DNA from 3 places in the Pseudomonas sp. CH61 genome. Region 2 is predicted to be linked to each of the others. Evidence: predicted binding sites of a transcription regulator. Region 2 holds the regulator's gene; each other region holds the start of a gene.
What was found. Region 2 encodes FliA, which starts transcription of late flagellar genes. Its sites were predicted from a motif close to CTAAAGTTTNNNNNNNNNNNGCCGNTAA; they were not measured.
Positions count from the first base shown of each region.

Region 1: AC5SEM_RS19690 (flagellar protein MotY) is a predicted target of FliA. The motif match lies at 1,646-1,673, and genes of this name have one in related genera.
Region 3: AC5SEM_RS26705 (methyl-accepting chemotaxis protein) is a predicted target of FliA. The motif match lies at 1,795-1,822, and genes of this name have one in related genera.

Region 1 covers NZ_CM182098.1:4,400,233-4,403,510, reverse strand. Annotated here, with positions in the region: gene rnt (ribonuclease T) at 1-536, opposite strand, end outside; gene pyrC (dihydroorotase) at 533-1,579, opposite strand; gene AC5SEM_RS19690 (flagellar protein MotY) at 1,740-2,648, shown strand; gene AC5SEM_RS19685 (argininosuccinate synthase) at 2,778-3,278, shown strand, end outside.
Region 2 covers NZ_CM182098.1:1,023,634-1,026,911, forward strand. Annotated here, with positions in the region: gene flhF (flagellar biosynthesis GTPase FlhF) at 1-666, shown strand, start outside; gene fleN (flagellar synthesis regulator FleN) at 783-1,613, shown strand; gene fliA (RNA polymerase sigma factor FliA) at 1,610-2,350, shown strand; gene AC5SEM_RS04635 (chemotaxis response regulator CheY) at 2,517-2,888, shown strand; gene AC5SEM_RS04640 (protein phosphatase CheZ) at 2,907-3,278, shown strand, end outside.
Region 3 covers NZ_CM182098.1:5,906,939-5,910,216, reverse strand. Annotated here, with positions in the region: gene AC5SEM_RS26705 (methyl-accepting chemotaxis protein) at 1-1,679, opposite strand, end outside; gene AC5SEM_RS26700 (sigma-70 family RNA polymerase sigma factor) at 1,984-2,484, shown strand; gene AC5SEM_RS26695 (FecR domain-containing protein) at 2,484-3,278, shown strand, end outside.

The sequences.
Region 1 (3,278 bases), 3.2 Mb from region 2:
TTCGCCAGTACGGTTTGACCGTAGGCCAGACCGGCCAGCGTCGCGGTGTCGAAGCTGGAGAACGGATGGAACGGGTTGCGCTTCATGTCCAGACGCGCAACGGCCGCGTTGAGGAAGCCAAGGTCGAAGCTGCTGTTGTGACCGACCAGAATCGCGCGCTTGCAGCCGTTGGCCTTCAGCGCCTTGCGGATGCCACGGAAAATGTCGGTCAGCGCAGTTTCTTCGCTGACCGCCATGCGTAGTGGGTGATCGAGCTTGATCCCGGTGAACTCCAGCGCCGCTGCTTCGATGTTGGCGCCTTCGAACGGCTCAACACGGAAGAAGTAGGTGTGGTCCGGGTAAACAAAACCCTTTTCATCCATGGCGATGGTGGTCGCGGCAATCTCCAGCAACGCATCGGTGGCCGAGTTGAAACCACCGGTTTCTACGTCGACGACTACCGGCAGATAGCCGCGAAAGCGTGCTGCCATCGGGTGACGGGAACCGCCACCACCACTTTGACCGTCCAGTTCGTCGTCGAAATGGTCTTCACTCACGCGTGTTCCTCCAGCAGGCGCCAGCGCAGTTTTTCACCGGCGCGCAGCGGGATAACGGTCAGCTCGCCGAATGGCAGGCTGGTCGGGGCGGTCCATTCTTCACGAACCAGGGTGATGCGATCGGTGTTTGCCGGCAGGCCGTAGAAACGCGGGCCGTTGAGGCTGGCGAAGGCTTCGAGCTTGTCCAGCGCGTTACGCTGTTCGAAGGCTTCGGCATACATCTCGATGGCGGCGTACGCGGTGTAGCAGCCGGCGCAACCGCAAGCGGCTTCTTTGGCGTGCTGCGCGTGCGGCGCCGAATCGGTGCCAAGGAAGAACTTCGCGCTGCCGCTGGTGGCGGCGTCGAGCAGGGCTTCCTGGTGCGTATTGCGTTTGAGGATCGGCAGGCAATAGAAGTGCGGCCGAATCCCGCCCACCAGCATGTGGTTGCGGTTGTAGAGCAGGTGATGCGCGGTGATGGTCGCGCCAACGTTGGCTGAAGCCTCGTTGACGAACTGCACGGCGTCGCCGGTGGTGATGTGTTCGAACACCACTTTCAACGTCGGGAAACGCTCGACCACGCGGCGCATGTGCTCATCGATGAAAATCTTTTCGCGGTCGAACACATCGACGTCGCCACGGGTGACTTCACCGTGGATCAACAGCGGCATGCCGACTTCGGCCATGGCTTCGATCGCCGGCAGAATCTTGTCGATGCTGGTCACGCCGGAATCGGAGTTGGTGGTCGCGCCGGCCGGGTACAGCTTGGCGGCATAGACAAAACCGCTGGCCTTGGCCTCACGAATTTCTTCGGGCTGGGTGCGGTCGGTGAGGTACAGCACCATCAGCGGCTCAAAGCGACTGCCGGCCGGGCGGGCAGCGAGAATCCGCTGGCGATAGCCGTCGGCTTCAGCGGCGTTGCGCACCGGGGGTACCAGGTTGGGCATGATGATGGCGCGACCAAAAGTGCGCGCAACATCGGCAACGGTATTGGTCAACACGGCACCATCGCGAAGATGAATGTGCCAGTCGTCGGGACGCAGCAGGGTCAGGCGGTCGGACATGAGGGGATTCCAGGCGGGTCAAACTGAGGCGAATGCTACCGGAAAAGACTCTTGCAGGCACTCGCTATCAAGTTTTGCGGGAAGCTTCCGATATCCCGTAGGTATGCCGTAAACATAGTGTGAATCGGTCTTTGTGTTTCAGAAGCCAATGGAGCCTCCCGTGCGCCAGCGTTATTTAGCCTTGCTCAGTGTGTTTGCCAGCCTTCCCGCGATGGCGCTCACGTACCAGACCCGTCTGGAGAACATTGAGTGGACGGTCGCCGGCGACAAGTTCGAATGTCGTCTGACCCAGCCGATCACCGATTTCGGCTCGGGCGAGTTCGTGCGCAAGGCGGGCGAGCAGGCGATCTTTCGTCTGAACGCCTACAACGCCATGCTTGGCGGTGGTTCGGCAACGTTGCTGGCAGCCGCTGCGCCTTGGCAGCCGGGGCGTGGTGACATCAATCTGGGCAGCGTCCGGCTTGGCAGCGGCAACGTGCTGTTCAGCAGTTCGCAGTCGCAGGCCGGTGGTCTGATCAGCGGTCTGCTGGACGGGCGCAGCCCGGTTGTACGTCGCGCGTCTGGCGATGGCCGTGTCTCGGAAGTGCGTTTATTGCCGGTGAAATTCAGCAAAGCGTTTAACGACTATCAGACCTGTGTGGCGAAATTGCTGCCGCAGAATTTCGACCAGATCAAGCAGTCGCAGATCGGCTTCCCCGGCGAGGGCGTTGATCTGGACGCCGCCGCCAAGGCCAAGCTGCAAGTGATGCTCGAATTCATGAAGGCCGATCCGACGGTCAATCACATCGAGCTCGATGGCCACTCGGACAACAGCGGCAATCGCCTGACCAACCGTGAACTGTCGCGCCGCCGAGCGCTGGCAGTGGTCGACTTCTTCAAGGCCAACGGCATTCAGGAATCGCAGATCACCGTACGCTTCCATGGCGAGCAATATCCGATCGTGCCGAACACCAATGCGGCCAATCGTGCGAAGAACCGTCGGGTCAATGTAAAACTGGCGCGCGTGGCTCCAGTGACCGCTCCAGCACCGCAAGCGAGCACGCCAGCCAGCACTGCAGCGACTTCCTGACCCGCCGGTCATCGTCGCGCTCTCGACAGATTCTGTCGCTTTGTCGTCTTAAGCTGTCGCGCCTCTGTAAATTATCGCGTTTGAGCGGTAGACTCCTCGGCTTTCCGTAGAACCCCGTGGAGTGATGGCATGGCGGACGTAAACAAGGTCGTTCTGGCGTATTCCGGCGGCCTGGACACTTCGGTGATCCTCAAGTGGCTGCAGGATACTTATAACTGTGAAGTGGTGACCTTCACCGCCGATCTCGGTCAAGGCGAAGAGGTCGAGCCGGCCCGCGCCAAGGCCCAGGCCATGGGCGTCAAAGAAATCTACATCGACGATCTGCGCGAAGAATTCGTGCGTGATTTCGTGTACCCGATGTTCCGCGCCAACACCGTTTACGAGGGCGAGTACCTGCTGGGTACTTCCATCGCACGTCCGCTGATCGCCAAACGTCTGATCGAAATCGCCAACGAAACCGGCGCTGACGCCATTTCCCATGGCGCCACCGGCAAGGGCAACGACCAGGTGCGTTTCGAACTGGGTGCCTACGCACTCAAGCCAGGCGTAAAAGTCATTGCACCTTGGCGCGAGTGGGACCTGCTGTCCCGCGAAAAACTGATGGACTACGCCGAGAAGCACGCGATCCCG
Region 2 (3,278 bases):
GGCGGTGTGATTGCCATGGTCGGCCCTGCCGGCATGGGCAAGACCACCACGCTGGCCAAGCTCGCCGCGCGTTATGTGCTGAAATACGGCGCGCAGAATGTCGCGCTGGTGAGCATGGACAGTTTCCGTATCGGCGCTCAGGAACAACTGAAGACGCTGGGCCGCATTCTCAATGTGCCAGTGACTCACGTCGATCCGGGCCAATCGCTGGTGCAGGCGCTGGATCCATTGCTGCGCAAACGCGTGGTATTGATCGATACTGCCGGCCTCCAGGCCAGCGATCCTGCGCTGCGCATGCAGCTGGAAAGTCTGGCCGGACGTGGCATTCGTTCAAAAAATTATCTGGTCTTGGCAACCACCAGCCAGAAACAGGTTCTAACCGCCGCTTATCACAGTTACAAGCGTTGCGGGCTAGCCGGGTGCATCCTGACTAAACTGGATGAAACGGCCAGCCTTGGCGAAGTGTTGAGCCTGGCGATCAGTCATGAATTGCCGGTCGCGTACCTGACCGATGGCCCACGGATTCCGGATGATTTGCATCTGCCGCGCCGTCATCAACTGGTCAGCCGCGCCGTCAGCGTGCAAATGCAGGAAGAACCCAGCGAAGAAGCCATGGCTGACATGTTCGCTGATATCTATCACAGCCCGACCAAGCAGGTAGGCTGAGGTATTCATGAACAGTTTTTGTACCTACATCGATGGTCTGCCATGCATTGTTCCGGTTGTGAACGCGCAGCCAGTAATGTGGCCTCCGTCTATGCAAGACAAGGTAAAGAAATAACATGGGCAGCATGCATCCCGTACAGGTGATCGCGGTGACCGGCGGCAAAGGTGGCGTCGGCAAGACTAACGTGTCAGTGAACTTGTCGCTGGCGCTGGCAGAGCTTGGCCGTCGGGTCATGCTGCTGGACGCCGATCTGGGACTGGCGAACGTCGACGTTTTGTTGGGTCTGACCCCTAAACGCACACTGGCCGACGTGATCGAAGGCCGTTGCGAATTGCGCGACGTGCTGTTGCAAGGCCCCGGTGGCATCCGCATCGTCCCGGCCGCGTCCGGCACGCAAAGCATGGTGCACCTGAGCCCGGCGCAACATGCCGGTCTGATTCAGGCGTTCAGCGACATCGGCGACAATCTCGACGTGCTGGTGATCGACACCGCTGCGGGTATTGGTGACTCGGTAGTCAGTTTTGTACGCGCCGCGCAAGAAGTGTTGCTGGTGGTCTGCGATGAGCCGACTTCCATTACCGACGCCTACGCACTGATCAAACTGCTCAACCGCGATTACGGCATGAACCGCTTCCGCGTGCTGGCCAACATGGCGCAGAGCCCGCAGGAAGGGCGCAACCTGTTCGCCAAGTTGACCAAGGTCACGGATCGTTTCCTTGACGTCGCTCTACAATACGTCGGCGCCGTGCCTTACGACGAAAGCGTGCGTAAAGCGGTGCAGAAGCAGCGTGCGGTGTACGAAGCCTTCCCGCGTTCCAAGTGCGCGCTGGCGTTCAAGGCGATCGCGCAGAAGGTCGACACTTGGCCGCTGCCCGCCAACCCGCGTGGCCACCTTGAGTTTTTCGTCGAGCGCCTCGTGCAGCAAACGGCAGGGCCCGTGCTATGACCGCAAGCGGTATGAACTACTACAAGAAGTCGGCACGTGACGCGCAGTACGAACTGATCGAGCGTTACGCGCCACTGGTTAAACGCATTGCCTACCACTTGCTGGCGCGCTTGCCGGCGAGTGTGCAGGTCGAAGATTTGATCCAGGCCGGAATGATCGGCCTGCTCGAAGTCTCGACCAAATACGACGCCAGCAAAGGCGCCAGTTTCGAAACGTACGCGGGCATACGAATCCGCGGCGCGATGCTCGACGAAGTGCGCAAAGGGGACTGGGCGCCACGCTCGGTTCACCGCAATACCCGGATGGTCAGCGACGCAATTCGCTCAATTGAAGCTAAAACCGGCCGTGATGCTAAAGATCACGAGGTTGCGGCCGAACTCCAATTGAGTCTCGACGATTACTACGGGATTTTGAATGACACCTTGGGCAGCCGCCTGTTCAGTTTCGACGACCTGCTGCAGGACGGCGAACACGAAGGGCTGCACGAGGATGGCGCGAGTGCTCATCTTGAGCCGTCACGCGATCTGGAAGATGAACGTTTCCAGGCGGCGTTGGCGGACGCGATTGCCAATTTGCCGGAGCGTGAGCGACTGGTGTTGGCGCTGTACTACGACGAAGAGCTGAACCTCAAGGAGATCGGTGAAGTCCTTGGCGTCAGTGAATCGCGGGTCAGCCAGTTACACAGCCAGTGCGCGGCCCGTTTGCGGGGGCGTTTGGGGGAGTGGCGAGCGCGCTGAAGGCAGTGTGGGGACACTGCGAACGAGGCTGGTGCGGTGATGAACGGCACCGGTCTTGCTCTGTTGTGCTCCAGACAGTCTTCGAGTGCTGCGCCGATTGATTGAAGTGGCGCGTCCAGGTGCTGGGCGCGTTTAAGACTGCTTGGAGGTCGAATTGAACAAAGACATGAAAATCCTCATCGTTGATGACTTCTCAACGATGCGGCGGATCATCAAGAACCTGCTGCGCGATCTTGGGTTCACCAACACCGTCGAGGCTGACGATGGCGTGACTGCCATTCCAGTGCTCAACAGCGGCAGCATCGACTTTCTGGTAACGGACTGGAACATGCCGGGCATGACCGGTATCGACCTGCTGCGTCACGTGCGTGCCGATGAAAAACTCAAGCACCTGCCAGTGCTGATGGTGACTGCAGAAGCCAAGCGCGAGCAGATCATTGAAGCCGCTCAGGCCGGTGTAAACGGCTACGTAGTCAAACCTTTCACGGCTCAGGCGTTGAAAGACAAAATCGAGAAGATTTTCGAACGCATCGGCTGATGAACGCGCGGGGGAGCTATGGAGCATAACGAATCTTCACAGGGCGATTTCGAGTCGACCCTGAAAAAACACGCGGTCGAACTGGTCGAAAGCCTTGAAAAAGGCAGGTTCGGCGACGCTGTGCAACTGATCCATGAGCTCAATCAGACCCGTGACCGTGGCCTGTACCAGGAAGTGGGCAAGCTCACACGTGAACTGCACAGTGCGATCGTCAACTTCCAGATCGACCCGAACATGCCGCAGGCCGAGGAAGTGTCGCAAATCACCGACGCCACCGAACGCCTGGGCTATGTGGTCAAGCTGACGGAAGCCGCGGCCAACCGCACCATGGATCTGGTGGAAAGCGCTACGCCGGTGGTCAATGGTCTGGCTGACGAAGCCCAGACTTTG
Region 3 (3,278 bases), 1.7 Mb from region 2:
TCACCAATGCGCTGAGTCACGCTGACCAGACGCAAACCGGCCTGGTTGGCCACTTCCACGCTCTGCTCGCTGGAGGCCTGACTGGCGTTCATGGTGGTCACCGCTTCGCGCGAACCGATCTGCAGCGAGGTGATCATCTTGTGGATCTCTTCCGCCGATTCCTGGGTGCGATGGGCGAGGTTACGCACCTCATCCGCCACCACCGCAAAACCACGTCCGGCTTCACCGGCACGCGCTGCTTCGATCGCGGCGTTGAGCGCCAACAGGTTGGTCTGCTGCGAAATGCCTTTGATCACATCGAGGATGTGGCCGATGTTGTCGGTGCTGGCGTTCAGGGTTTCGATCTGCGTGCACGACAGGCTGATCTTCTGCGACAGCTCGGTCATCGCCAGGATCGTTTGCTCGACCACCTGACGCCCGTCATCGGCCTGCTCGCTCGCGCCGCTGGCGTGTTGCGAAGCATCCGCGGCGTTGCGCGCAATTTCCTGCGTGGCGGCGCCCAGCTCGTTGATCGCCGCAGCGACGCTGTTGGTGCGTGCACTTTGCTCGTCAGAGCCGACGATCGAGGCGTTGGACGACGCCATTACGCGTTGCGACAAATCATGCACGTGGCGGGTGGCGGAAGACACTTCGGAAATCGACGCGTGAATCCGCTCAACGAACTGGTTGAACGCGCTGCCCAATTCACCGAACTCGTCTTTGCTTTCCACAACCAGACGACGGGTCAGGTCGCCTTCGCCCTGAGCAATGTCCTGCATCGCACGGCCCATGGTGGTCAGCGGACGCATCAACACATTGATCAACAGGCTCAGCAGCAAGGCAATCGCGGCCACGGCGACAAACATCGCGATCAGCGCCGAAGTGCGGAATTGGCTCAGTGCGGCGTAGGCCTTGTCGCGATCGATCGACAGACCGATGTACCACTGCGCATTCGGCAGGTCGCTGACCGGAGTGAACGACAAAATACGTTCCTGGCCGTTAAGCACGACGTTCTGGTTGCCCTTCTCGATGCGCACGCTGGTGTTCGGGTAGATGTCTTTCAGGTTTTTCATGACCTGGTCTTTGTCCGGGCTGACGATCACCTGACCGTCGGCGCTGACCAGAAACGCATGGCCAAGGCCACCGAAGTCCACCGAGTTGATGATCTTCACCAGGGTTTCCAGGCTCAGGTCACCACCGACCACACCGAGCAGCTCGCCGTTCTTTTTCACCGGCATGGCGATGGTCACCACGAGCCCGCCGACGGCCGCCATGTACGGCGGCGTCAGCATGGTTTTGTCAGCCACAACGGCTTGCTTGTACCAAGGACGCTGACGTGGGTCGTAGCCGTCCGGCATCTTCGCGTCAGGGCGCTGGGTGAACACACCGTTGGCCTGACCGACGTAGGTGAACTGGAAGTTCGAGGTGAAGGCTGGTTGATCGACCAGACCCGGGAAATCCGCGTCCTTGCCCTGATGGGCAACGTTCTGCGCGAGGTTTTCCAGCACCAGAATCCGCCCGCTCATCCAGTTCTGCACGCTGCTGGCGGTCAGATCACCGGCCTGCTGCACAGAGGACTGGAGGTTCTGGCGAATGGTGTTTCGCTGCAGATAGTCGTTGTAGAGGGTGAACAGCGCGAACGCCAGGACCACGACGCCCGAGGCGGCCAACAGGATTTTATGGCTGAACTTGAGATTCATTTCATGGGACTTCTTATGCGAAAAGTGGGGATGCGTTCCGGATGCAACATTCCATGTACAGCGCAGGCAGCGTTCTTCAGGCCGCTCTACTTTGGTGCACGCATGTCTCACCAGTCTGTCGGCACGTGTCGGAGAAATCTTAGGGCTGAGCGGGAAATGGATGACATTTCTGAAGGATTCCCGCCGAACGGCGTGCCAGAGCGTCCTCCCCGATGTTTTTCAGGGCTGATGTTCGGGTGGCTGTTGCAAATTTCGTAACCCTTGATGACAATGCGAGTAATTATCATTTGTGACGTTCGCGTTCATGTCCTCACCTGAGTTTGCAGTACAGGCGCTTTACAGTAGTCATCACGGCTGGCTTAACGCTTGGCTGCGCGCACGGCTGGGCAACGCGGCGGATGCGGCAGATCTGGCCCAGGACACTTTCGTCCGTCTGTTGCAACGCACCGAACGCCTCGAACTCAAGGCGCCGCGCGCCTTCCTGCGGACCATCGCTCGTGGGTTGGTGATCGACCATTGGCGCCGCGAAGAAATCGAACGGGCCTATCTCGAAACGATCGCCCATTTGCCGGAAGCAGAAACACCGAGTGCTGAAGCCCGGGCGCTGGTGATCGAATTGCTGGAGAGCATTGCGCGGATGCTTGAAGGACTGAAGCCGAAAGTGCGTCAGGCCTTTCTGCTGGCGCAGTGCGAAGGTTTGACCCACAAGCAGATCGCCGAGCAGATGGGACTGTCGTTGCGCTCAGTTGAACGCTACGTCGCCGATGCGCTGTATCACTGCTACGTGCTGCGGTACGAAAGCTGATGCCTGTGGATAATCTTTCTCTGAGCCGCCGCACCGAGCCGCAGCAACAGGTGGTCAAGCAGGCCATTCACTGGCTGTTGCGACTGCGCAACAATCACGGCAATCCGCGCCTGAATCGCCAGTGCGAACAGTGGCGCGCCGAACACCATGAGCACGAACTGGCCTGGCAACGGGTGCAGTCGCTGCAAGCCGAGTTGAGCAATAACCTGCGCGCGGTGCCCGGTGCGCAAGTGGCGTTCAACACCCTTGAAAACAGTGCGCAGGGTTTGGGCCGGCGACAGGCGCTGAAGCTATTGTCTGGCGCATTGCTGATGGGCTCCGCTGCATGGCTGGCCAAGGACACTGCCGCTTGGCAGCAATGGAGCGCCGATTACGCTACGGCGACGGGCGAGCGGCGCGGCTTCCAGTTGCCGGACGGTACCCGGATCGAGTTGAACACTGCCAGCGCGGTGGATCTGGATTACACCGCGCAACAGCGCCTGATCAAACTGACTCGCGGCGAGATCATTGTCACGTGTGGTGGCTCCGACGAGGGCACGCCGACTGATCGGCCGCTGCGGGTACAAAATCGTCACGGGACTTATGAGCCCCTCGATGCCCGATTCATCCTGCGTCAGGACAATGACTGCACGCGGCTCAGCGTCACCCATGGCCAGGTTGCCATCCACTCCGGCGGCACCTCGGTAGAAGCACTCGCCGGGCAGAGTTATCTGATCGACCATCACCAGGTCCGTCCGGCCCCGACGCTGGACATGGACGCTGGCGCCTGGGTCGATGGCTTGATCGTCACGCGC